Regions from separate parts of the Longibacter salinarum genome, predicted to be linked through region 2. Evidence: riboswitches for the same ligand, from Rfam matches in the RefSeq annotation. Region 2 holds a riboswitch; each other region holds the start of a gene.
What was found. Region 2 has a riboswitch for thiamine pyrophosphate ahead of tenA (thiaminase II). Riboswitches for the same ligand answer to the same signal wherever they lie in the genome.
Positions count from the first base shown of each region.

Region 1: another riboswitch for thiamine pyrophosphate. It lies ahead of CRI94_RS04095 (3-oxoacyl-ACP reductase); the one in region 2 lies ahead of tenA (thiaminase II).
Region 3: another riboswitch for thiamine pyrophosphate. It lies ahead of CRI94_RS14415 (ABC transporter substrate-binding protein); the one in region 2 lies ahead of tenA (thiaminase II).

Region 1 covers NZ_PDEQ01000002.1:117,205-124,606, reverse strand. Annotated here, with positions in the region: gene pckA (phosphoenolpyruvate carboxykinase (ATP)) at 191-1,789, shown strand; gene CRI94_RS17610 (hypothetical protein) at 2,207-2,353, shown strand; gene CRI94_RS04110 (hypothetical protein) at 2,520-2,888, shown strand; gene accD (acetyl-CoA carboxylase, carboxyltransferase subunit beta) at 3,005-3,856, opposite strand; gene tsaB (tRNA (adenosine(37)-N6)-threonylcarbamoyltransferase complex dimerization subunit type 1 TsaB) at 4,037-4,762, opposite strand; gene CRI94_RS04095 (3-oxoacyl-ACP reductase) at 4,806-5,570, opposite strand; TPP riboswitch at 5,644-5,738, opposite strand; gene CRI94_RS04090 (DsbA family protein) at 5,877-6,785, opposite strand; gene CRI94_RS04085 (thioredoxin domain-containing protein) at 6,839-7,402, opposite strand, start outside.
Region 2 covers NZ_PDEQ01000001.1:182,159-189,560, forward strand. Annotated here, with positions in the region: gene CRI94_RS00705 (DEAD/DEAH box helicase) at 1-359, shown strand, start outside; gene CRI94_RS00710 (alpha/beta hydrolase family protein) at 412-1,266, shown strand; gene CRI94_RS00715 (methylglyoxal synthase) at 1,449-1,910, shown strand; TPP riboswitch at 2,090-2,190, shown strand; gene tenA (thiaminase II) at 2,314-3,027, shown strand; gene CRI94_RS00725 (GNAT family N-acetyltransferase) at 3,371-4,165, shown strand; gene CRI94_RS00730 (lysophospholipid acyltransferase family protein) at 4,202-5,119, shown strand; gene msrA (peptide-methionine (S)-S-oxide reductase MsrA) at 5,153-5,848, opposite strand; gene msrB (peptide-methionine (R)-S-oxide reductase MsrB) at 5,896-6,486, opposite strand; gene CRI94_RS00745 (hypothetical protein) at 6,788-7,399, opposite strand.
Region 3 covers NZ_PDEQ01000008.1:19,464-26,865, reverse strand. Annotated here, with positions in the region: gene CRI94_RS14430 (glycoside hydrolase family 97 protein) at 1-954, shown strand, start outside; gene CRI94_RS14425 (hypothetical protein) at 1,076-1,279, shown strand; gene CRI94_RS14420 (CDP-alcohol phosphatidyltransferase family protein) at 1,528-2,223, opposite strand; gene CRI94_RS14415 (ABC transporter substrate-binding protein) at 2,343-3,266, opposite strand; TPP riboswitch at 3,344-3,439, opposite strand; gene CRI94_RS14410 (T9SS type A sorting domain-containing protein) at 3,780-7,402, shown strand, end outside.

The DNA of each region.
Region 1 (7,402 bases), on a different contig from region 2:
TTCGTCATTCGAAGCACGATTATAGCGTCGAACATCGCCGAATGTATTACCCTACCTGACATGTGTCGTCTGGCCTGGCTACGCTGAGTTCTCCGAGCCACATCTTTCCTCAGACAGCATATTGGCCCTCCACCCGACCTCACAATCCACGTCATTCTTCTGAACACCCCTGGCTACAGGGATCGCCTCTATGCCTGACATTAATCTTTCTGCCCACGGAATTGACGTCAAAGACGTTCTCCGTAATGCTACGCCTGCTCAGCTGTACGAAGAGGCCATTCGCGTCGACTCTTCGGCTCAGATCACCCGATCGGGTGCGCTCCGAATCGCATCCGGCGAAAAGACCGGTCGTAGTCCGGCCGACAAACGCATCGTCCGCCACCCGGAGAGCGAGGATGAAATCTGGTGGGGACCGATCAACATGGAGATCGACACGCACACGTTTCGCATCAACCGTGAACGTGCTCAGGACTACCTGAACATCTGCGACCGGCTGTACGTCATCGACGGCTTTGCAGGCTGGGACCCGAATCACCGCCTGAAGGCACGGATCATTTGCTCCCGGCCGTACCATGCGTTGTTCATGCACAATATGCTCATTCGGCCGGAGCGAGAGGAGCTAGAAAACTTCGGCGAGCCGGACTTCGTTATCTACAACGCCGGTGCGTTCCCGGCCAACCGGCAAACGCAGCACATGACATCGAAAACGAGCGTTGACGTCTCGTTTGAGGACAGCGAAATGGTCATTCTCGGCACGGAGTACGCCGGGGAAATGAAAAAAGGCATCTTCACGGTGATGCATTACCTGATGCCCGAACGCGGCGTACTATCGATGCACTGCTCCGCAAACGAAGGTGAGGACGGCGACGTATCGCTCTTCTTCGGTCTTTCCGGCACAGGGAAAACAACGCTCTCTGCCGATCCGAACCGTAAGCTCATCGGGGATGATGAGCACGGCTGGAGTGACGAAGGGGTCTTCAATATCGAGGGCGGTTGCTACGCAAAAGCCATTGACCTCTCCGCCGAGAAAGAGCCGGAGATTTACCAGGCGATCCGCTACGGAACCGTGCTTGAGAATGTCGTGGTGGATAAAGCATCACGCGAGGTCGACTACAGCGACACCTCCATCACCCAGAATACCCGGGCCTCGTACCCACTGAATTATATCCCGAATGCCAAGCTGCCGGCCGTTGGCGATCACCCGTCGAATATTATTTTCCTTACGTACGATGCGTTCGGCGTGATGCCGCCCGTGGCGAAGCTGACGCCCGAGCAGGCGATGTACCACTTCATCAGCGGCTACACCGCAAAGGTTGCCGGCACGGAGGTCGGGGTCACGGAGCCGAAAGCGACATTCAGTGCGGCATTCGGCGCGGCGTTCCTCGTCCGGCACCCGAGCGTGTATGCGGAGATGCTGGCGGAGAAAATGCGCGAGCATGGCTCCAACGCGTGGATCGTAAACACAGGCATCACTGGAGGACCCTACGGAACCGGTCACCGCATGCCGCTTCCACATACGCGGTCCATTATCGACGCGATTCACGACGGGGCGCTATCCAAAGCAGAAACCACGCGCGATCCGGTCTTCGGCTTCGATGTCCCGCTGGATTGCCCAAACGTACCGGCAGAGATTCTGCAGCCGCGGGAGACCTGGGACAACCCAGCCGCGTACGATGAACAGGCGCAAAAGCTCGTGGGACTTTTCCGCGACCACTTCAAACAGTACGAAGATGTTGCCGGAGCAGAAATCGCAGAGGCCGGCCCAACGCTGGAGCCTGCAAATGCGTAGTTGCGTGTCGGCCCGAGTCGTTGAATTGCCGTCCGGGGACCGGCGCAATCCGGTCCTCCGGTACGGTGTAAGGCGACCGACGATTTCGTGCACCGTTGGCTTATATTCTACTCGTCCGAACGTACCCGCACGGTCGCTCTACATATCCGTAGATCCTTTCACAGCGCTGGTGTACCCTGATAGCGGTACAAAAACAAACGCCCCTCTCGGTATTCGGCAGCCACTTCACACGACCTGCCGATCCGACACAGCGCATCACACCTGAGTTTCACCGAAGGGGGTGAAACCGGCGCTCGGTACGGCCTGCTTGGTGTCCTTACGGACGCGCAGGCAGCCGACCGACGCCGGGGGGATGCGACGCCCCGTCGAGATATCTCGGCGGGGCGTCTTTTTGTGTGTACCTACTCTTTTCTCTGCATGTCAACGGATCAGAAGCTGTTTGGCGGATGGCTCAGCAGCCGAGACACAGTGGACGAAGCCCCCGTGGAGCGCTCAAGCGAGCCGTGTAGTGAGGCCGACCGCAGGGAGGTCACCCCGTGGGGAACTACCTGGCAAGCGCAGTAGCTTCACGGGGCGAGAGCCACGAAGTCGCAGCGCTGGGAGCGTAGCGACCGAGTGCCCTTGGGGTGGCCAGTGACAGTTCGCCAAACAGCTTCTCATGGTCTCTGCATTGGGCCATCGCACCTCGCTCCCCAGCTAAGAGCGGCATCCAGTATCGGTCCAACCTCGAATGACTTCCTTGCCACTCGCTCTCGTCGTCACCTTTTCATATACGGAACGATGGGGTCTGAGTGAGAACGGGGTCTTCACGGCGTCGTACCCACAGTCCGAAAAGATTTACCACGTGCTATCGCTGAGGTTGATGGACATCCCCATTCTCGTCCCCCTTCTCGTCGCCGGCTGCATCTTTGGCCCCCTCTTCCTAAGTCTCCGGGAAGTCCGCGACTCATCCGGGCCATCTCCCGGAGGCGGTGCCAGCCCGAAGCCCTCGCCTGACAGCCCCACGCCCCTCTGGGGAGACGCGCACACGGTCGACATAGATGCGATAGATATCCAGCCGACGGTGCCAGACGCGGACGAAAACGTCACTGCTGCCTGACGACGAAAAACGCTAACGTTTCAGCGTTCCGACAACAGAAAACATCCTCACAAAGGAAACGCACGAGCCATTATTCGTAGCTCGTGCGTGAAACCGCCGAAAATGGGGTGACGCGTCTAGCGATCGTCCATCAGGAGGTCGAAGAGGTGGATGATGCGCTGACGCAGACGCCGGCGATCCACGACCATGTCAACGAAGCCCTGCTTGAGCAGAAACTCCGACCGCTGGAATCCCTCGGGCAGGTCGGACCCGATCGTTTCGCGGATCACGCGCGGCCCGGCAAATCCGATGAGCGCTTCCGGCTCGGCGATGTGGATGTCTCCCAACATGGAGAACGATGCCGTCACGCCACCCGTCGTTGGGTGCGTAAGTACCGAGATGTAGGGAAGGCCGGCGTCGTCGAGTCGAGCAAGGTGGGCGCTCGTTTTCGCCATCTGCATCAGGCTGAGGGCTCCCTCCATCATGCGCGCTCCACCACTCTGCGAGATGATGACGAGCGGAATCTCGCGGGTGTACGCTCGCTTGATGGCACGCGCGATGGTTTCTCCGACCACCGACCCCATCGAGCCCCCAATGAAGCTGAAGTCCATGCAGGCCATCGACACCTCGTGGCTTCCCATTTCGCCGGTGGCAGAGCGAGCTGCGTCGTTCTGCCCCGTCTTCTCCCGCGCTTTCTTCAGGCGCTGGTCGTACGGTTTTCGATCCTCAAAGTCGAGGCGGTCGACACTCATCAGATCGGTGTCGTGGAGTTCGTACTCGCCGTCATTGAATAAGAAATTGAAGTATCGCCCGCTGCTCATGCCGAAGTGATACCCCGAGCTCGGGAAGACGAGCAGATTATCCTCCAGTTCTCGCCGGTTGATAATCTCCCCCGTCTTCGGGCACTTCACCCACTGCCCCTCCGGTACCTCATTCTGCTCTTTCCGGGTGGTGAGGATGCCGGCTTTCTTGCGCTTGAACCACGGCATAACGGAACGGTCGTCGAATCACGAGGAGACAGGCGAAGGAAAAACGAGGGGCGGAAGCGATCCGCCACAGACATTCTATAATCTGGATTACCGAATCCAATGTCCAAATCCACAGCAGCTGTCCGCGTGAAATTCCATCGCGCACGCACTGGCACCGGACAAGGGCGGATCTCCCACGTCTCAGCCCACATGAAACGCCTTAAGATACATGGGCTCGAACGTCTTGGGCTCCGCTTTCTGGCCACGGCCAACCATTTCGAGAGCACACCGTGCCACCCACGCGGCCGACGGACGAGAGACCACGTCCGGCACAACTCGCACCTTGATGCCGACCGACCGGAGGACGGGCTCGACCTTCGCGGCACCCGTGCCGATTACACGCACCCGCGCCTTCTTGACGCCGATCCAGTCCGGCAACTCTTTTACGTTCATCGCGGAGGCGGCCGCTTGCAGCTTCAACCGGCCCGTCCACGGGTGCGGATGCGTCTTCTCGCCATCCCCCACAACTTCGCGCATCCGGTACGCAGCGGCAAAGACCTCGTCGCGCCGCGCATCGAGCGCCGCACAGACAACCTCCCCTTCACTTGCGTGGGGTGTCACCGTCGCAGCCAGCGCCTCGAGGGTGGGCACGCCGATGAGATCCGCCCCCGTCGCCTCCGCCCAGCCTTTCGCCGTACTGACCCCGATGCGGAGCCCGGTGTATGATCCGGGCCCTTTCGATACCGCAACCACGTCGATCTCTGAATGATCGACCGAAGCACGCGTCAGCACGTCCTCAATGATCGGTGTGAGGTGCTGCGCGTGAGCCCGCGGCCGGTGCATGTGGTTCTCGGCCACAACGTTGCCATCCACACAGACCGCAGCCCCACAGGTGTGCGTCGCGGTTTCGATCGCTAGAAGGACCATGATAAAACGGTTTGAGACGAACGCTAGAGTGACGGTGCACGACCTACTTCATGACCAATCCGCCGTCGACGATCAAGTTCTGCCCGGTCACGGCACGTGCCCATGGGGACAGGAAAAACAGGACCGCATCGGCCACTTCCTCCGGGGTCGTGACGCGACGTAGGGGCGTCGTTTGCTCGATGATTCCGAAGACCTCGTCGGATGTCGCTGCACTGGCGTCGGTCGTCTGCAGAAGGCCTCCAGACACCATGTTGGCCGTGATGCCTTCAGGCCCCAGCTCCTGAGCAGCGTTGCGCACGAATCCGAGAAGAGCGGACTTGCTCGTGGTGTAGTCGTGATACGGCACCACCGGGTTCTGAACGAGATTCGACCCGATCGCCACAAAACGCCCTGCGCCGGCATCTCTCATCGACGGCAGGCACGCCTGCATCAGGTTGAGCGCTCCCTGCACCGCCCCTTCCGTCTGCACCTGATACTCGTCCCAGTCGATCTCCTCGAGCGTGGAACGATTTTCGGCGTCGAATTGAAAGTCGATCAGCGCGTTGTGCACGGCACGGGTCACCGGCGCACCGAAATGATTCTCGGCCGCATCTACCATGTCACGCACGGCATCGGCATCGCGCACGTCCGCCTGAACCGGTAGAGCTGCCTCCCCGATCTCCTTCGCGACGGCATCGGCTTTTGCCTCGCTCTGGAAATAGTTGACCACGACGCTAGCGCCTTCATTTGCGGCAGCGCGGGCAATGGCAGCACCAAGGCCACGACTGGCACCGGAAATAACGACGACCTGGGAGTCAAGAGACGACATAGAAATGGAAGCTGGCTTCAAAAAGTGATTGACGCGAAACCAGCGGTTCCCAAGGACCGGATGATCGGCACCATCGGGTCGCGAGAAGCTTTCCTTCGCCGGTGCAAACCGGATCAGGTTCGAAGAGACTCTCTCAGCCCGCGCAGGCGGGCACCCCTAGCTTCGCATCGGCCAACATACCGCCTCATCCCTCTTCATTCAAGCCTCTTAGAAAAGGATTCTTGCCAGGCTCGCCAAAAACCGTCCTCGTTCCCACCTACATTGCCAATACCCAATCCCCAATCCCCAATCCCCAATCCTCAATCGTCAGTTCCCCGCTGCAGCTTCGATCTTCTGAGCCAGCGCGTCCACTGAGCGCGCACCCTGTACCTTTTCGCCGTTAACGAAGAAAGATGGCGTCCCTGTCACGCCGGCCTGCTTGCCGGCTTCGAGCGAGGCATTCACCTGCTTCACAACGGAGCGATGCACATCCGATTGGCGATCCGTGGCGCACGCTCTCCACTGCTGCAGATCAATCGTCGCGTCTGCCAACTGCTCCTCACTCTGCGGAACCACGTTTTTCGGAGTGAAGACATCCTGGTTGGCGAAATAGAAGTCGTGGAGCGTCCAGAACGCATCCTCACTTTGGCGTGCCGCGCACTGGGCCGCGACGGCAGCCGGACGCGCCCACTCGTGCGACGACAGCGGGAAGTGCATGAACACGATACGGAGCTGATCCGGATATCGGTTGTGCAGCTCTTCGACCATCGACGTGGCCCGCGCGCAATAGGGGCACTGGAAGTCCGAAAACTCAAGCATCGTCACCGGCGCTTCGTCCGGCCCGAGAGCCGGCATCCCCTGCGACGCGTTCTTCAGTAGATCCGCTCGTTCCCGCTGCTGGTCCTCCTTGGAGGCCTGCATCTCTTCGGCCGTGCGCCCGATGTCGAGCGGCGGGCCGGCAAGGAGCAGCGCCTCGGACTCGTCCTTCCGGATCATCACGTAGACCCGATTCCGATTGTTCACGACCAGCTCTCCCTGGTAGAAGCCATCCACCTGACTTTCCTTGAGGGAGTCGATGCGCAGCGAATCGGCATCGCGAACCTGCGGAATTTCCAGTCGGAGATTGGCGAGGATCTTTTGCTCATTCACCTCGGGACTGGAGTCCGACGCGCCGCACCCCATGAGGAGGCTGGAAGCGAAAACGACGCAGAATGCAACAACGGCAAAACGTGACATGTCGGGCGAAGCCAAATGGGAGTCCGTGTAAGCAGGCGTCCAGAAGCGAGTCTCTACTGGGCGTTCGCCGCAGCTTGGTCGATCAGACGGGCAAATGCTTCGACCGAGCGCGCGCCCTGCACCTTCTGTCCGTTGATGTAGAAGGAGGGCGTCCCCGTGACGTTGACCGAACGGCCCGCCTGCATATTGGCCTCAATCGTCTCCTGCACTTCCTGGTGCGCAGCTGAGTCCGAGTCCTGTGCGCACGTCCTCCACTCGTCCATGTCGATCGACGCGTCTGCGAGATACGACTCGCTCTTCTCCACGACGTTTGCCTCGGTGAGGTCGTTCTGATTGTCGAAGTATGCGTCATGTAGCGTCCAGAATGCGTCGTCGCTCTGGCGCGCGGCGCACTGCGATGCGACGGCTGCGGGTCGGGCCCACTCGTGCATCGGCAGCGGGTAGTGGATGTACACGACATTCAGCGTCTCGGGATATCGCGACATCAGCTCGTTGACGAGACTCGACGCTCGCGCGCAGTAGGGGCACTGGAAGTCCGAAAACTCGACCAGGGTCACAGGCGCGTCGGCCGGACCGCGCACAGGCATCCCTTTTGCCGCACGAGCCAGGGCTGCGCC
Region 2 (7,402 bases):
TACCCCGTGTGGATGCGCATGATCGGTTTGCCGAAGACGTCGCAGCGCAGTTGCGGGAGGAGGGCTATCGTGTGTGGGTCGGTTTGTCGATTGCCGGTCAGACCGTGGATATTGTGGTCGAGACCCGCGGTCAGTACGCCGGCATCGATCTGATTGGGTATCCCGGCTCGTTCAGTGACGCGATTCCGCTGGAGCGATACCGAATGTTCGGGCGCGCCGAGTTGACGGTCGTGCCGCTGTCGTACCCGGACTGGACGACCGATCGTGCGGCGTGTATCGAAGAACTCCTCACCACGTTGCCATCTCCTCACGAATCCGCGAGCGAAAAACAGGAACCTGCCGTTCGGCAGTCACTGTGAACCGGGCGCGATCGTTGCGAACGCATCCGACCTCATCATACACGATCCGACCATGTCAACTGAGCTCCGAGAGGCCTCTTTTTCGACCGAAAACGTGCACGGCGACGTTGTGCACGGCGATCTTCGATGGCTGGAGGATGGACGCGTAAAACCGGTCGTCATCTTCTGTCACGGCTTTAAGGGCTTCAAGGATTGGGGCCCGTTTCCAGAGTGGGGACGCGAGCTCGCCCGCTCGGGATTTGTGGCTGTCCATTTCAACTTTAGCTACAACGGCGTCACGCCGGAGCATCCGACCGAGTTCGTCGACCTCGACGCGTTTGCGGACAACACCTACACGCGCGAACTCGATGACGTGGCAGCGGTGACCGATTACATCGTTGATGGAGCGGATGGTATCGCGCCCATCGACGTTGAGCGTATCGGGCTGATGGGGCATTCGCGCGGTGGGGGCATCGCGATCCTGCACGCGGAGCGAAGCGAGGTGATCAAGTCGCTCGTGACGTGGTCGGCCGTCGATACGTTCTTTGGTCGGTTCGGGCGCGAACGTATCCGCGACTGGAAGGAGCAGGGGTATACCGAGGTCAGGAATAGTCGCACGGGGCAGACCATGCGCCTGAACAAAGTTCTGTACGATGATACCGAGGCCCATCGAGACCTGCTCGACATCACGAGTGCCGCGGGTCGCGTGGACATTCCCTGGATGATTGTTCACGCTACAGATGATGAATCCGTCGACGTTGCAGCTGCCCGCCGCCTTGCCGACGCGCAGCCGGAGGCGATTTTTCTCGAAGCATCCGGCGGTCACACGTTTGGAGGGGCGCATCCCCATGAAAACGACGTTCCTGCGACGTTGCGGGAGGTGTGGAACGCGACGCTTTCGCATTTCAACCAGACGCTCATGCTTTGATGTATGTCACGCTCGAGGGAATTGTGCTCCCTGTGTAGATTGCATTAAGCAAAGCGCTCCCGGACCGCTGAGGCGGGACCTGGGGGAGGAAGACAGGGTTGGAGCGCGCAACTCGGCCCGGGTTGGATCGCATATCGAACCGGGTTCTCTGCAACAGAACGCGGCGGCGACGTCGCATCTGAATGGATACACTTCGTCCTTTGACTCCAGCTACCAAACGCATCGCTCTGGTGGCTCATGATCACAAGAAAAAGGACCTGCTCGAATGGGCACGATTTAATCGGGACGGCCTGGCCGAGCATCAGTTGGTCGCAACCGGCACTACCGGCCGCATTCTTGAAGAAGAGCTCGATATCCCCGTCCACCGACTTCAGAGTGGGCCGCTCGGAGGGGATCAGCAGCTTGGCGCCATGATCGCGAATGGCGACATCGACGTATTGATTTTCTTCTGGGATCCTCTCGAACCGATGCCACACGATCCGGACGTGAAGGCCCTCCTTCGCATTGCCGTCGTCTGGAATATTCCGATCGCCTGTAACCGGGCGTCGGCAGATTACCTGTTCTCTTCGCCGCTGGTGGAGGCGACGTACGACCGACGCGTACCGGATTTCACGGAGCACAGTGAACGGTCGGTCGCTGCCTAGCTGTCCGTTCATAACATTTCGGCCTGGTGAACCGGCAGGATCTGCTAGCGCGGGGCCTGCCGGTTTTTTTGGCCAAGAACGTCCCAATTGATGGCGGGCTACATCTGATCTTCGCACCGGGTAGCATCAAAAAGGGGACTGCTGGTTGCAATCGTCGCCATCGTCGCTGTACATTCGCAGTGCGAAGCTAGGGGTGCCGCCCGTCGAACCGGGCGGCTGAGAAAGACCCTTGGAACCTGATCCGGTTCGTACCGGCGAAGGAAAGCTTCACTCCGGTCTTCTTGATGGCTCGTGACGTCGATCCACGAAAGGATGCGCTTGCATCCGCGTGTTCACGTATCCAGCACGACCTGACTCCCCGGCTTCGCGTCATTCGATCCTTTCTGACGCAATCTCTAGCCTTATGGAGTCGCCCACACTGACCGAAAACCGTCCCTACACCGTTCCGCCGTTTGCGAAGGAATGCCTGGAGGCGGCCGGTGAGGCCTGGCATGCCGCCCACGACCACGCATTTGTCCAGGCCCTGGCCGACGGCTCGCTCGACAGCGACCGTTTCCGGTTTTACCAGATGCAGGATGCCCGGTATCTCGAGGCCTTTGCCGATGCCACGTCCATCATCTCGACGCGCTGCACAGATCCCGACGACAAGCTGTGGTTCATCGAGGCCGCGCAGATGGCCGTGGTTGTCGAACAGGAACTGCATGCCGGATACGGTGAGGAACTCGGCTACGACGCAGACGATGTCGCTCAGCTTGAGCTCACCCCGAACAATCGCGCCTACCAGAACCATATGATCGCCTCGGCCCACACCGGGTCGCTCGTAGAGGCCGTGGCTGCGATTACGCCCTGCCCGTGGCTATACGTTGACCTGGGTCAGCAGCTTGAGGCGGAGATGGGAGAGGTGCCAGAAAGCCACCCGTACGCTGAATGGCTGGAAATGTATCGCGATCCAGCGTTCAACGAGTACATGGATCATCTGCTTGAGCGCTTGCACCGCTTCGCCGTCGCGGCAGATCCGGCTGCCCGTGAACGAGCGAAAGAACTCTTTGTCCTGAGCGTTCGCTACGAGTGGATGTTCTGGGATCAGTCCTGGACGAAGCAGGAATGGCCCGTGTAGGATGATGGTCAGAAAATAGATGGACGAGCGGCGTCGCTGGGGATGAATCAGGCGACGCCGCTTTCGTATGCGGACGCGGGTTAAGTACACCGGATTCGTAGCCAGACAGCTCCATTCGGGGGAGAAAACATCCAAGTAGCATGAAGCCTGCGCGGAAGTTACAGCACGACTGGAACGTGCGCGACGTAACTCGTACGTTTCATACGGTGCAAGCGACTATACGTGATAACCTGCATCCCCACAGCGTCTTTTTTCGCTATACCGTCCGGTGCCATTACCGGGAGCACACTCCTGACGCGGCTCTCCGCTCCGGTCGAAAGACATTTACCTTGCTCCTCCCCTCATGGCCTCCTCTGATACGACGTCTTATCCGGTATTCGAAGATCTGATTCCGGATGTCGATTCCACAGCCGATCACTATGAGATAGCCTTTGCGCGAAGCGAGGAGGATCTGGTCGAAGTCCAGCGTCTTCGCTTTGACGTGTTCAATGTTGAGCTGGACGAAGGACTGGAAGAGTCGTTCGAAAGCGGACGCGATATCGACGCGTTCGACAACACCTGTCATCACCTCCTGGTGCGAGATCAGACCGACGGTGCGATCGTTGGCACCTACCGCATGCAGACGTATGAGATGGCACACTCCGGTCTCGGCTTTTACTCGTCAACGGAGTTTGACCTTTCCGAGTGGCCGGAATCCGTTACGCACAACGCGGTCGAGCTCGGTCGCGCCTGTATAGCGAAAGAGCATCGGTCGCTGCCCGTTCTCAACCTGCTCTGGAGAGGGCTCGGATCTTATCTCCGGCATTCTGGCTGCCGCTACCTCTTCGGCTGCTCGTCTCTAACAAGCCAGGATCCGCGGGAAGGGATCGCCATGCTCAAGTATTTTCAGGAGAAGGGGATGATGCATCCCGAGCTCCACGTCACGCCGCAGCCTGGCTACGAATGCAAGGTCGAAGGCGAGGTTGCAACCGCAACGGCCAGCGATGTCCCACGTCTCATGCGCGTCTACATCAGTACGGGTGCTCGCATGTGTGGGCCGCCTGCGATCGACCGTGAATTTGGTACCATCGACTTTCTGACATTCTACGATATCAAAAACCTTGAGCCGAGTGCCGCCCGGTTCTTCGGATATCGCTAGTCGGACCTGCGTTTTTCCTGGCCCCATCGGTTAATCATGACTCGCCCTTCCTCGACGACCGCGGATTCTGCTGCTTCAGCCTTGACGAAGCCCGCCGATCAGTTCGTTCCGCCGGCGTCCGTGATCGGAAACATCCGCGCAGCGATCCGCCTCGTGGGCATCGTGCTGTGGACGGTCTCCAGCTGTATCACATACGTGGTGCCATTCGATCTGCTGTGTGATGCAGAACGGAAAGGGTGGCTTCCGTGGCCGGGCGTCCATGCGGTGCGGGCCCGTGTGGTGAAGTTCTTTTTCCGCGTCGTGCAGTACATCATCGGACTGCGGATTCACGCAGAGGGGGACGAGCCGACGCCGCCATTCTTACTTGTCTCCAATCATCTGGGCTATCTGGATGTCTTCGTCTTCATGAGTCATCTCGCGTGCGCTCTCGTGGCAAAGCGAGAGGTGCGGAGTTGGCCTCTGGTAGGGTACCTCGTCAAAATCGGCGGGACGATCTTCATCGACAGAAACTCGCGCCGCGATGTGCTGCGCATCAACGACCGGCTCGAGACAGCCATGCAGCGTGGTCAGGGCGTGATCGTCTTCCCAGAAGGCACCTCGACCGCCGGCGACCAGGTGCTACCGTTTCGGGCTTCACTGCTTGCGCCCATCGCAGCATCCGACCGACCGGTGTATTACGCCAGCCTGACGTATCGCACACCGGGCGAAGAGGCGCCGGCCTATCAGACCACGGCATGGTGGGGCGATATGGAGTTCGCGCCGCACTTCTGGCGTATGCTGGCCGTCCCGCGCATCGATGCCCATGTTCACTTCGGGCGCATCGATGGGGACACGGACGATCGGAAGGAGATCGCCGAGCGGCTTACGACGGTCGTCCGTTCGCATTTCGAACCAATTCCCGGGGCAGACCAAGCGGTTGAGATCGCACAGCCTACATATCTCCGCCGCGCCTGAGCATTTGTCTATGGCCCTGGATTTTGCCGTGAGTCATCTTGACTCCTTCGGAGGCGCATTTCCTTCATCGCCCCACAGCGCTTTGAGACGGGCGTCGCGGCCGCAGCCCTCACGGTAGGAATCATAGCGCCCCGGATCCTTCTTATAGAAGTTCTGGTGGTAGTCCTCGGCCACATAGAACGCATTCAGTTCGAGCACGTCGACGACGATCGGCCGGTCGAATCGACTCTGGGCCTCGTCTTTCGATGCCAGCGCAGCTTCCTTGTGGTCCGGGTGAGCGGGAGAAACGAAGATCTCGGGTCGGTACTGGGCGCCGCGGTCGCAGAACTGTCCGTTCTCGTCGAGCGGGTCCACGTTCCGCCAGTAGACGTACAGGAGACGGTCGATGCCCACCTTGGTCGTGTCGTATGCGATTTGAACCGTTTCCGTGTGGTCGGTCTGGCCACTGGCGACCTGCCGGTACGACGGGTTTTCGACGGTGCCGCCAGCGAAGCCTGAAATCGTGCTCAGAACGCCTTCCGTACGGTCAAACGGCGGCTCCATGCACCAAAAGCATCCGCCGGCAAACCAGACGGTGTCCACGACTGCGGGATCCACGTCGGTTGTGTCGGTAACCGCCTCTGGTGCGCTGTCGGCGCGAGCCTCTGTGTCGGCGTCCTGACAGCCGATTGTCACGGTGAGGACGAGTAGGACGAGCAGCGAGGAGAAGAAGGACGGGAGAGATTTCATCGATGGCGTATGCTGGACCGGGAGGAAAGACGAGATGACGTACATGCCTACGACCGAAGATCGGGCAGCGACTCTCCTTCGGGGACGAAGCTCAGGGCGAGTCCGTTGTTGCAGTAGCGAAAGCCGGTGGGATCCGGGCCGTCGGTGAAGACGTGTCCCTGGTGACCTCCGCAGCGTGCGCAGTGGTACTCCGTTCGTTGCATCGCGAGCTTGTTGTCGACTTTTGTCCCTACACGCCCCGGGAGTGGCGCCCAGAAACTCGGCCAGCCGGTTCCGCTCTCGTACTTTGTCACGGACGGGAAAAGGGGAAGGTAGCAGGCGGCGCAGATGTACGTTCCGCGCCGGTCCTCATCCAGCAGCGGACTCGAGTTGCGGGGCTCGGTCGCTTCTTCGAAGAGAACCTGGTACGCTTGCGCCGAGACCTCGTCCCTCCACGCCTCCTCCGCTTTGTTCAGCCGATCGACTGAGAACGTGTCGCGATGGATCCATAGCGAATCTGCGCGAACGGGAGCGATGTAGGTCGAATCCGAGGCGGCGGTCTTCGGAACGCCGGCGGACTGGCTTTTCCCGCAGGCGGCGAGAAGGGTTGGTCCGGCCGCGAGAACAGCGATCCTGGAGAGAAAGGCACGGCGATCCATGTCGGAAGAGAGTCGGTGAGAAGATCCGGGGTGATACGATGCCGAGGGCATCTGAGCGGTCTGTCGATCTATGATGTATTGAAGTTACGGTACTGTCCACAGGGAAGTTGTTGACGCGCTCGCAACGTGTTAGAGACAGAAACCGCGTGAGGAAGGACGCACGCGGCAAAGCATTCGTGTACGGCGCAACGAGAAAACGGCCGAAGCCGCTACTTTCGTGCGTACTTCAGCCGAGTTGATGTGACCGTAATGAAACGAGGTTCGACCAGCGACCGTCGTCGGTTGCTTTGACAGCTGATGCTCACGAAAAATCGTCGTCCGAGAACGCGTTATTCCTTTCGCGGTCGAATGGAGCGGGCTCATCCCGCGTAGGCGGCGTTTCGAATCGGGAAGGGGAGTCGGAGGTCTCCTCGTCCGGTCGCCCGTCCGATTCCGGAGCGGCGGGGGCTTTCCGTCCGGTGCAGGTGATCTGAAAATGAATCGTATCCACAGAACCGAAGCCGACCAGCTGGAGCTCGACGATGATGCCCAGGCGTCCGTTCACCAGCGCCGGCTGCGTCCCGGTTACGGACTGTCCGCCCCCGGTGGCCCCTCGGCTCGGGATCCGAATCATGCCCATGTCGCCTGCTACAAAGACGGCGATCTGGTCAACGTCGGCCATCGGAGGACCGATATTCTTCACTACGATCGTAAATCGCTCCGTCCCCGCGCCGTGCTCATTCTCGGGAAACGTGCCCGCGTCCGGGCCACCGGCTCGCTCACTCCCCGTGTGCGCTGTGCCCGTGAGCGTCAGCTGGACACGGTCGTTCTCGATTGGAAGCTCGACCTTCTGTACCGGCGGCACCGGTTCGTAAACCAGTGTATCTTCCGGGTAGCTTGTCTCTAAAGCGACGGCAGGGGTGGACTCGGACATAGA
Region 3 (7,402 bases), on a different contig from region 2:
TACGAAGATCAGCTACCGGAGGCGTTCGATTACTACCAAGAGCACGGAGTTCGCGCCGTAAAGACGGGCTATGTCACGCCGGGCCGGTCGATCAAGCGGATGACGGACGATGGCGACATTGCGCTGGAGTGGCATCACGGACAATACATGGTGAACCACTACCGCCACGTCGTGAAGACGGCGGCCGAGCACGAGCTCATGATCAATGCGCACGAGCCGATCAAGCCGACGGGCATTCGCCGGACCTTTCCCAATATGCTCACGCGGGAAGGGGCGCGCGGGCAAGAGTTCAATGCCCCGTGGGCCGATGGCAACGGTCCGGCGCACACGGTCACGCTACCGTTCACGCGCCTGCTTGCGGGTCCGATGGATTTCACGCCTGGCATCTTTCAGCTTGTCGATGCAGGGGATGAGCCAGAACACTCCGTCCCGACGACAATAGCGAAGCAGCTCGCGCTATACGTCACGCTCTACAGTCCGCTGCACATGGCTGCGGATCTGCCGCGGAATTACGAGGAGCGGCCGGAGGCCTTTCAGTTCATCGTCGATGTCCCGACGAACTGGGCGGAGACGCGCGTTCTACACGCTGTGATCGGGGATTACCTGACCGTGGTGCGGAGGGCGTGGAATGGCGACGACTGGTACCTCGGTAGCACCACCGACGAGGAGGAGCGCACGTTGAAGGCGCCGCTGACCTTTCTCGAGTCGGGCGTACCCTACGTCGCCGAGGTGTACCGGGACGCCGAAGATGCCCACTGGAAAACCAACCCGCTCGCGTTTGATCACACGAAGGTGCTCGTGGATGACGCAACCACGCTCACGCTCCGTCTCGCGCCGAGCGGCGGCACCGCGATCCGCTTCCGCCCGGTCTCAAACGAGGATGTAGGCGTTGGCATCGGCGATTGCAGGGGAGATGTCGTGTGCGACGCGGACTTCGTGCCGGTGTCCAAGTGACAGTTGCGGCGCAAACGGTGCAAAGAAGCATGATCCCTGCGACGTGAATCTGTATGGTTGTACCGATACAGGCCGGGTCTACGTATTCCGGTTAACGATTCTACGAACGTTTTCTTTTGAAATGATGACCTACCGAACGGGACTTCATGTTGCGATATCCGCCGCCGTCGCCCTGGTTGCCACGCTGATTATCCACTATTTCAGCGATGCGACCCTGGCTGAACTGATGAGCTGGTTTGTCTTTTTTGCGTTCATTCAGTTCGGTGTGGTGCGGAAGCTGTACCAGCGCCGGTGTGAGCGGTGCTCGGATGGACGGGTGAAGTGAGCTTCGATTCGATCTTGAGCGGCTTGCTCGTGATGCGATTGAGCAGATGGGCCGCGGCCCGTTCCGTCCAGAGGCGGTCTCATACCCAATCCAAATTCTAATGTCGGGGTCTGCTACGTTCGCCCGGGTGCTTCAAACCGCAGAACCAAGCATGGATCGTTCCCAGCGACGCCCTTTTTCCCTTTATCGACCGAACCATCCCCAGCGGCCGAGGCACAGCACCCGGACAGCGTCATTTGGATTCAGTATCAGGTGTGTCGGACCGACCACAGCCACCACGTGTAGCGGCCGAACGAGTAGAGCAGCGCTGTGGCCGCGAGGCCGACGAGGGGCTGCGTAACCGCCGGGTACGGGAGAAACGCCGCGAGCATGGCGAGGACGACGCCGACGTAAATGATGCGGGCCCACGACGACCGGTACTCCTTTCCTACGTGTGGCTGCAGAAGGAAGAGCGCCACGACGAAGAGGTAGCGCAACAGGCCGAGGCCGACGACCCAGGGCGAGAGCAGTCCGGATGTCGTCGTCATCAGGCAGAGGACGAGGAGGAAGAATGCGTCGGTTTCCTTGTCGAAGAACTCCCCAAACTCCGACGACAACTCGTAATGGCGCGCGAGCCAGCCGTCGATACCGTCCGCAATCAGGATGACGAGTCCCACGCCGATCGGGGCCGCGGGGCCAAGCGAGGCGGGGAGAAGTGGAAGGGCGAGCACCATCGCAAGTCGCACGGCCGTCACCGTGTTGGCCCGCCCGAAGCCGCCGTCCGGCGTCCACTTGTGCCGGGACTGTGCGACGAGCAGTAGCAACGCAGCGCCGCCGGTGACAATAACCGGGAGCGTTGCGTCAACGACGAGGCTCACCGCGGTTGCAGCGAGCACGCCGAGAGCATTCAGTAGGGACCAGCGCTCAATCGGTGTCGCGGATCGAAGGGTGCGAGAAGAGGGCACAGAGAGGGGCGCGTTGGCGAAAGAGGGCGTAGCCGTTCGCAGGGAACGGCTACGGTAACAAGCATGCTTCTCGACTCAAACGCAACCAGGCCCCGTCTCCGGGCAGTCACAACGGCCAATCAGGCCGCTGGGTTGGGCGCGAGCTCAGGGAGGGCGAGGTCGTTCGTCCAGTACGACACCGGTGCGTCAGGCGCGTCGATCAGGTGGCGCTTGATCATCCACGCTTCCAGTTGATCGTAATACCGATCCGTCATGCTGAAGTCGTGCGTGAAGCATGGAATGGTGGCGTCGAAGATGGCCGAGGTGAGTTCGTCGTTCGCGTCCGTTCCCGTGTGCTCGAAGTAGATGCGCCGGGCCTCGTCCGGCTTCTCGTGAACAACGTCGATCCCGCGGCGAAGAATCTGCGTGAGCGTCTGAAAGAGCTCGCGTTCGACGGTCAGTTTCTCCTGCGATGTAATCAGGATGAGCTGGCAGAAGTCCGGCACGCCCCAGTCTTTCAGGGCGAAGAAGTCGACATCCAGCCCGCGGTGCAGCCCCTCGACAATTTCGAAGTTATAGAACGCGAGGGTCGCGACATCCGCTTCGTCCTCGGCCAGAGCGTCGGTGTGGTAGAAACCTTTGTTTACCGGCGTGAAATCCTCGACGTCATACGTTCCACCGTCCGTTTCGATCATCGTGCCGACGATCGCCGGACCGCCGGGGCCCGGAGCGCCCGGATACTGAATCCGAGCGCCGGCCATGTCGCTCGGGCGCTGGATGTCGCCGTCCGTTCGGTACATGACGCCTCCGTTCGTGTGGAGGAAGCGGGCGAAGCCGACGACGGAGTGGCCGGCGGCGCCATCCTCGACGAGGTGAAGCGGTTCGGTAATGGCAAGGTCCATCGTGCCGTCTTCGATTGCGTCGACGGCGTCCAGGTGTTCTTCCGGCTCGATGACTTCGAGGTCGATGCCGGCGTCGCGAAACCAGCCGTATTCTTTCGCGATCAGGAGGGGGGTGTGGTCCGGGTTCAGAAACCACTCAAGTCCTAGGCGTACGGTTGTCATACGAGAATAGCAGGTCGTGATAGAAAAGGACACGCGTGCTGAGGACCTGCACAACCGATGTGATCGTGCGACACGCAGGTAGGGCGGGCACGCTTTTCCTTCGTCGGTACGAGCCGAATCAGGTTCAAAGGGTATGATCTCAGCCCGTTGCGGGGGCACCCCCAGCGACTTTCTCTACGACGGCCGTCGTTGCAGGTTCGGGCTCAGTCGCCCGCAGACGGCACAATGGTGTGAAGCGAGGCGAGGTATGGGGTTTGGGGTTTGCGGGGTGAGGGGGGGCGTGGGGGCTAGGATGCGCCCGAGTGCGACCGGCACTGGTTAGTGTGGTTTTGGTGTGTGGATTTACGGTTTCAGCGGTGGTCTAAGTCTCCATCTCTTTCAGTTTATCGATCGGATAGGTATCATGTATCCTATTTAATGCTCGAAGCATGCGAGTATTTCAGAATTTGAGTCTCTCATCGATTCGAGTTCGAGAGTAGGCCCATTTATTTCGGTTTAAACGGTCGACATATTTTGCGCGGTTCGCTTGTTCTTCTGTGCTTCGCACTTCTGTCCACATCCACCTTCCCGTCGCGCGGTCAACATGCCGGTGAGCGGTCGAGCACCGGTCCGCCGGATGCGATCCACGCACCGGATGCACGAAGCACGCTCCTCGAATTCCAACCCGGTAAGCAGGGCTCGCGCCGACTTATCGGAAAGGCAAGTTCGACAACGTCGTTCATGCGTCGTGGTATCGACCTTGACGGCGTGTACGATAGCTCGAGCAGCTGGGGGGATTACGACGGCGATGGCGACCTCGATCTGGTGGTTACGGGCTATGACGCCAATCGTGACGAGGTGACGCGGGTCTACCGGAATGACGGCACCGGCGGGTTCACCGATGTCGGAGCGAACCTTGCCGGTGTGGCGATCGGTTCGGGCGATTGGGCAGACTACGACGGCGACGGAGATCTCGATCTGGTTATCAGCGGCGACCACGGCCAGTCGGGGGAGATCGCGGTGATTTATCGAAATGATGGAGGCGTATTCACGGATATTCGTGCCGGGCTCGACGGCCTCGTCCTGGGCTCGAGCCACTGGGGAGACTACGATGACGACGGAGACCCGGACCTGGTCATCACCGGCCTTGAGGACGGCAGTAATCCGAGTGCGACCATCTACCGGAATGACGGTGGCGGCACATTCACGGACATCGGCGCGAGCCTTGACGGCGTGGTATTCAGTTCGAGCGACTGGGGCGACTACGACGGCGATGGAGATCTGGACCTGATTATCACCGGCTCCGACTTTGTCAATCACGCGTCCACCGTTTATCGAAATGACAATGGGACGTTTACAGACATTGGGGCTGGGCTCGAGGGGGCGTCGAACGGGAGCGCCAGGTGGGGCGATTACGACAACGACGGAGACCTGGATCTCGCCATCACGGGACGAAATAACAATTCGTCATACCTGGCGATGATTTACCGGAACGACAATGGCAGCTTCACCGATATCGGCGCCGGTCTTGCTGCCGTACGGGGTAGCACGGTTGACTGGGGAGATTTCGACGGGGACAACGACCTCGATCTCCTCGTCAGTGGCTACGATGTCAATGAGCAGCGAACGGCCCGGATTTATCGAAACGAAAACGGCTCGTTCGTCGACATCAACGCCGGCGTGACTGGCACGTCAAGAGGATCGAGTCAGTGGGGGGACTACGACGCAGACGGTGACCTCGACCTCGTTCTGACTGGTCTGAATGACGTTTCCGGCGGTCCATCGGTGTCCGTGTACGTCAACCGCACGATCCAAAACCTTCCAAATCGAACGCCCTCGTTCGGACGCGATACCGGTGAGAGTGTCGTGATGGGCGGGGCATCGACCACGCGGTTCATCGAGGCCGGAGACATCGACGGTGACCCGCTCACTCTTCAACTCGTGCAGGGTGCCGGTGTCGGCACATTTACCGATTACGGAAATGGAATCGCGTCACTGGTCGTCTCCCCGACAAAAGCAGAGGCCGGACGATCTTACACGTTCAGCATCGAGGCGACCGACAATGACGGCGCAACCACGACCAAAACGTTTACGATCGATGTACCGTCGACCTTTGCCATCCAAAGCACGAGCGTCGACGGGGCAGCGATAGGGAGCAGTCGCTGGGGCGATTACGACCGCGATGGCGATCTAGATCTCGTGGTCACCGGTCGAAATAGCAACTGGGATCGTTCAGTCACGATTTATCGCAACGACGACGGCGCGTTTACGGACATTAACGCTGGATTGACGCCCGTAGCGTACGGCTCCGGCAGCTGGGGCGACTACGACGGTGACGGCGATCTCGACCTGATTGTCACCGGACTTCTCGCGGATGACGTGAACACCGCGACAGCAACCCTCTATCGGAACGACGGTAATGACACGTTCACCGATATCGGGGCGGGGATTACCGGAGGCAGCGAGTCCAGCGACTGGGGCGATTACGACGGCGACGGTGATCTCGACCTCCTTCTGACGGGCTGGGATGGTGACGGGAATTTAGCCTCGACCATCTACCGCAACGATAATGGGAGCTTCACCGATATTGGCGCCGGTCTTACGGGCGTGTACAGCGGCGCCGGCCGATGGGGGGATTACGATCGCGACGGGGACCTCGACGTTATCTTGATCGGTGAGACGTCCGGTTCGGACGAAATCGCCACCCTTTATCGCAACGATAGTGGGGTGTTTACAGAAGCAGCCGCGGGGCTGGTTGGCGTGTCGCTCGGCTCCATCAGTTGGGGGGATTACGATCGCGACGGCGATATCGATCTGGCGATCAATGGACGTACAGCTGACTACAAAGCGTCGACGATCATTTATCGCAACGACAATGGATCGTTTGTAGATATCGGCGCTGATTTTCGCGGCGTGGTTGGCAGTTGCAAATGGGGAGATTACGACGCCGACGGGGACCTCGACCTGTTCGTGATCGGCGACAGCGGGGCCAAGGCGGACGCTGCCATGTACCGAAACGACGATGGGAATTTCCGTCGCGTAGACATGGGGTTTACGGCCGTCGAGCTCAACGCGGTCGACTGGGCGGACATGGATGCCGACGGAGATCCGGATCTCGTTGCCATGGGTATCGATCCGGGCACGGGTCCGACAACCCACATCTACGAAAATCTCAACGCCCCGGGGGCGCCGTCTCAGTCCGCAATCTCCATTGTAGATGGGCCGGGCCTCCTCTCGGCCGGCAACACGGGCATAAAACTCGATTTTGCCGCCCAGACCGCGACGTCGTCCGCTCATGTCACGGTGGCCCGTTTTGAGACCCCACCGGCCGGGATTGAGGGGATGCCGGACGAAGAGAACGTCAGCGACTACCGAATCGTGATCGCGACTGAACCCGGGATGAGCATCGGCAGCGGTACAACCGTGCGCTTCGACCTAAGTCAGTTCAGAGGGGTAACCGACCCGAGCGATATTACCGCGTACTCCCGACCGGGGACGGGTTCGGGAGCGTTCAGGGCTCTTCCCACGACCGTCGAATCGAACGGGGCCACAACGGAGTTGGTCGCCGAGGTCAATCATTTCAGCGAATTTGTTTTCTCGAGTCCGTCAAATCCGCTCCCTGTCGAACTGTCGGACCTGACTGCGATCGTCGACGATGGCAACGTCCTCGTTCAGTGGCAAACGGCGGGAGAGACGAACAATGCCGGCTTCGTCGTCGAGCGAAGAGCGATCGGACCGTCGGTACAGGCAAGCGCATGGACGAACGTCGGATTCGTCGACGGGCGGGGCTCGACCGTAGAGTCGCACCGCTATCGGTTCGTCGACACGAACCTCCCCTATCAGGCCGACCGGATGGAATACCGGCTGCGCCAGATGGACACCGACGGCACGGCAACCCTCTCGGCGGTCGTATCTGTTGATCGTGCGGCGGGCCGCGAGCTCCGGAATCCCTTTCCGAATCCGGTTCACTCCGTCGCTACGCTCCGCTACACCGTGCCGGAAGGAGAGAACATGCGTCTGGTTCTCTATGACATTCTCGGCCGCCAGGTTCGCGTCATCGCCTCGGGGCGCGGCACCGGGCGCACGGAGCAGCAACTGACCGTCAGCGGCCTGGCCAGCGGCACATATTTTCTACGGCTCGAAGCAGGAGGCCAGAT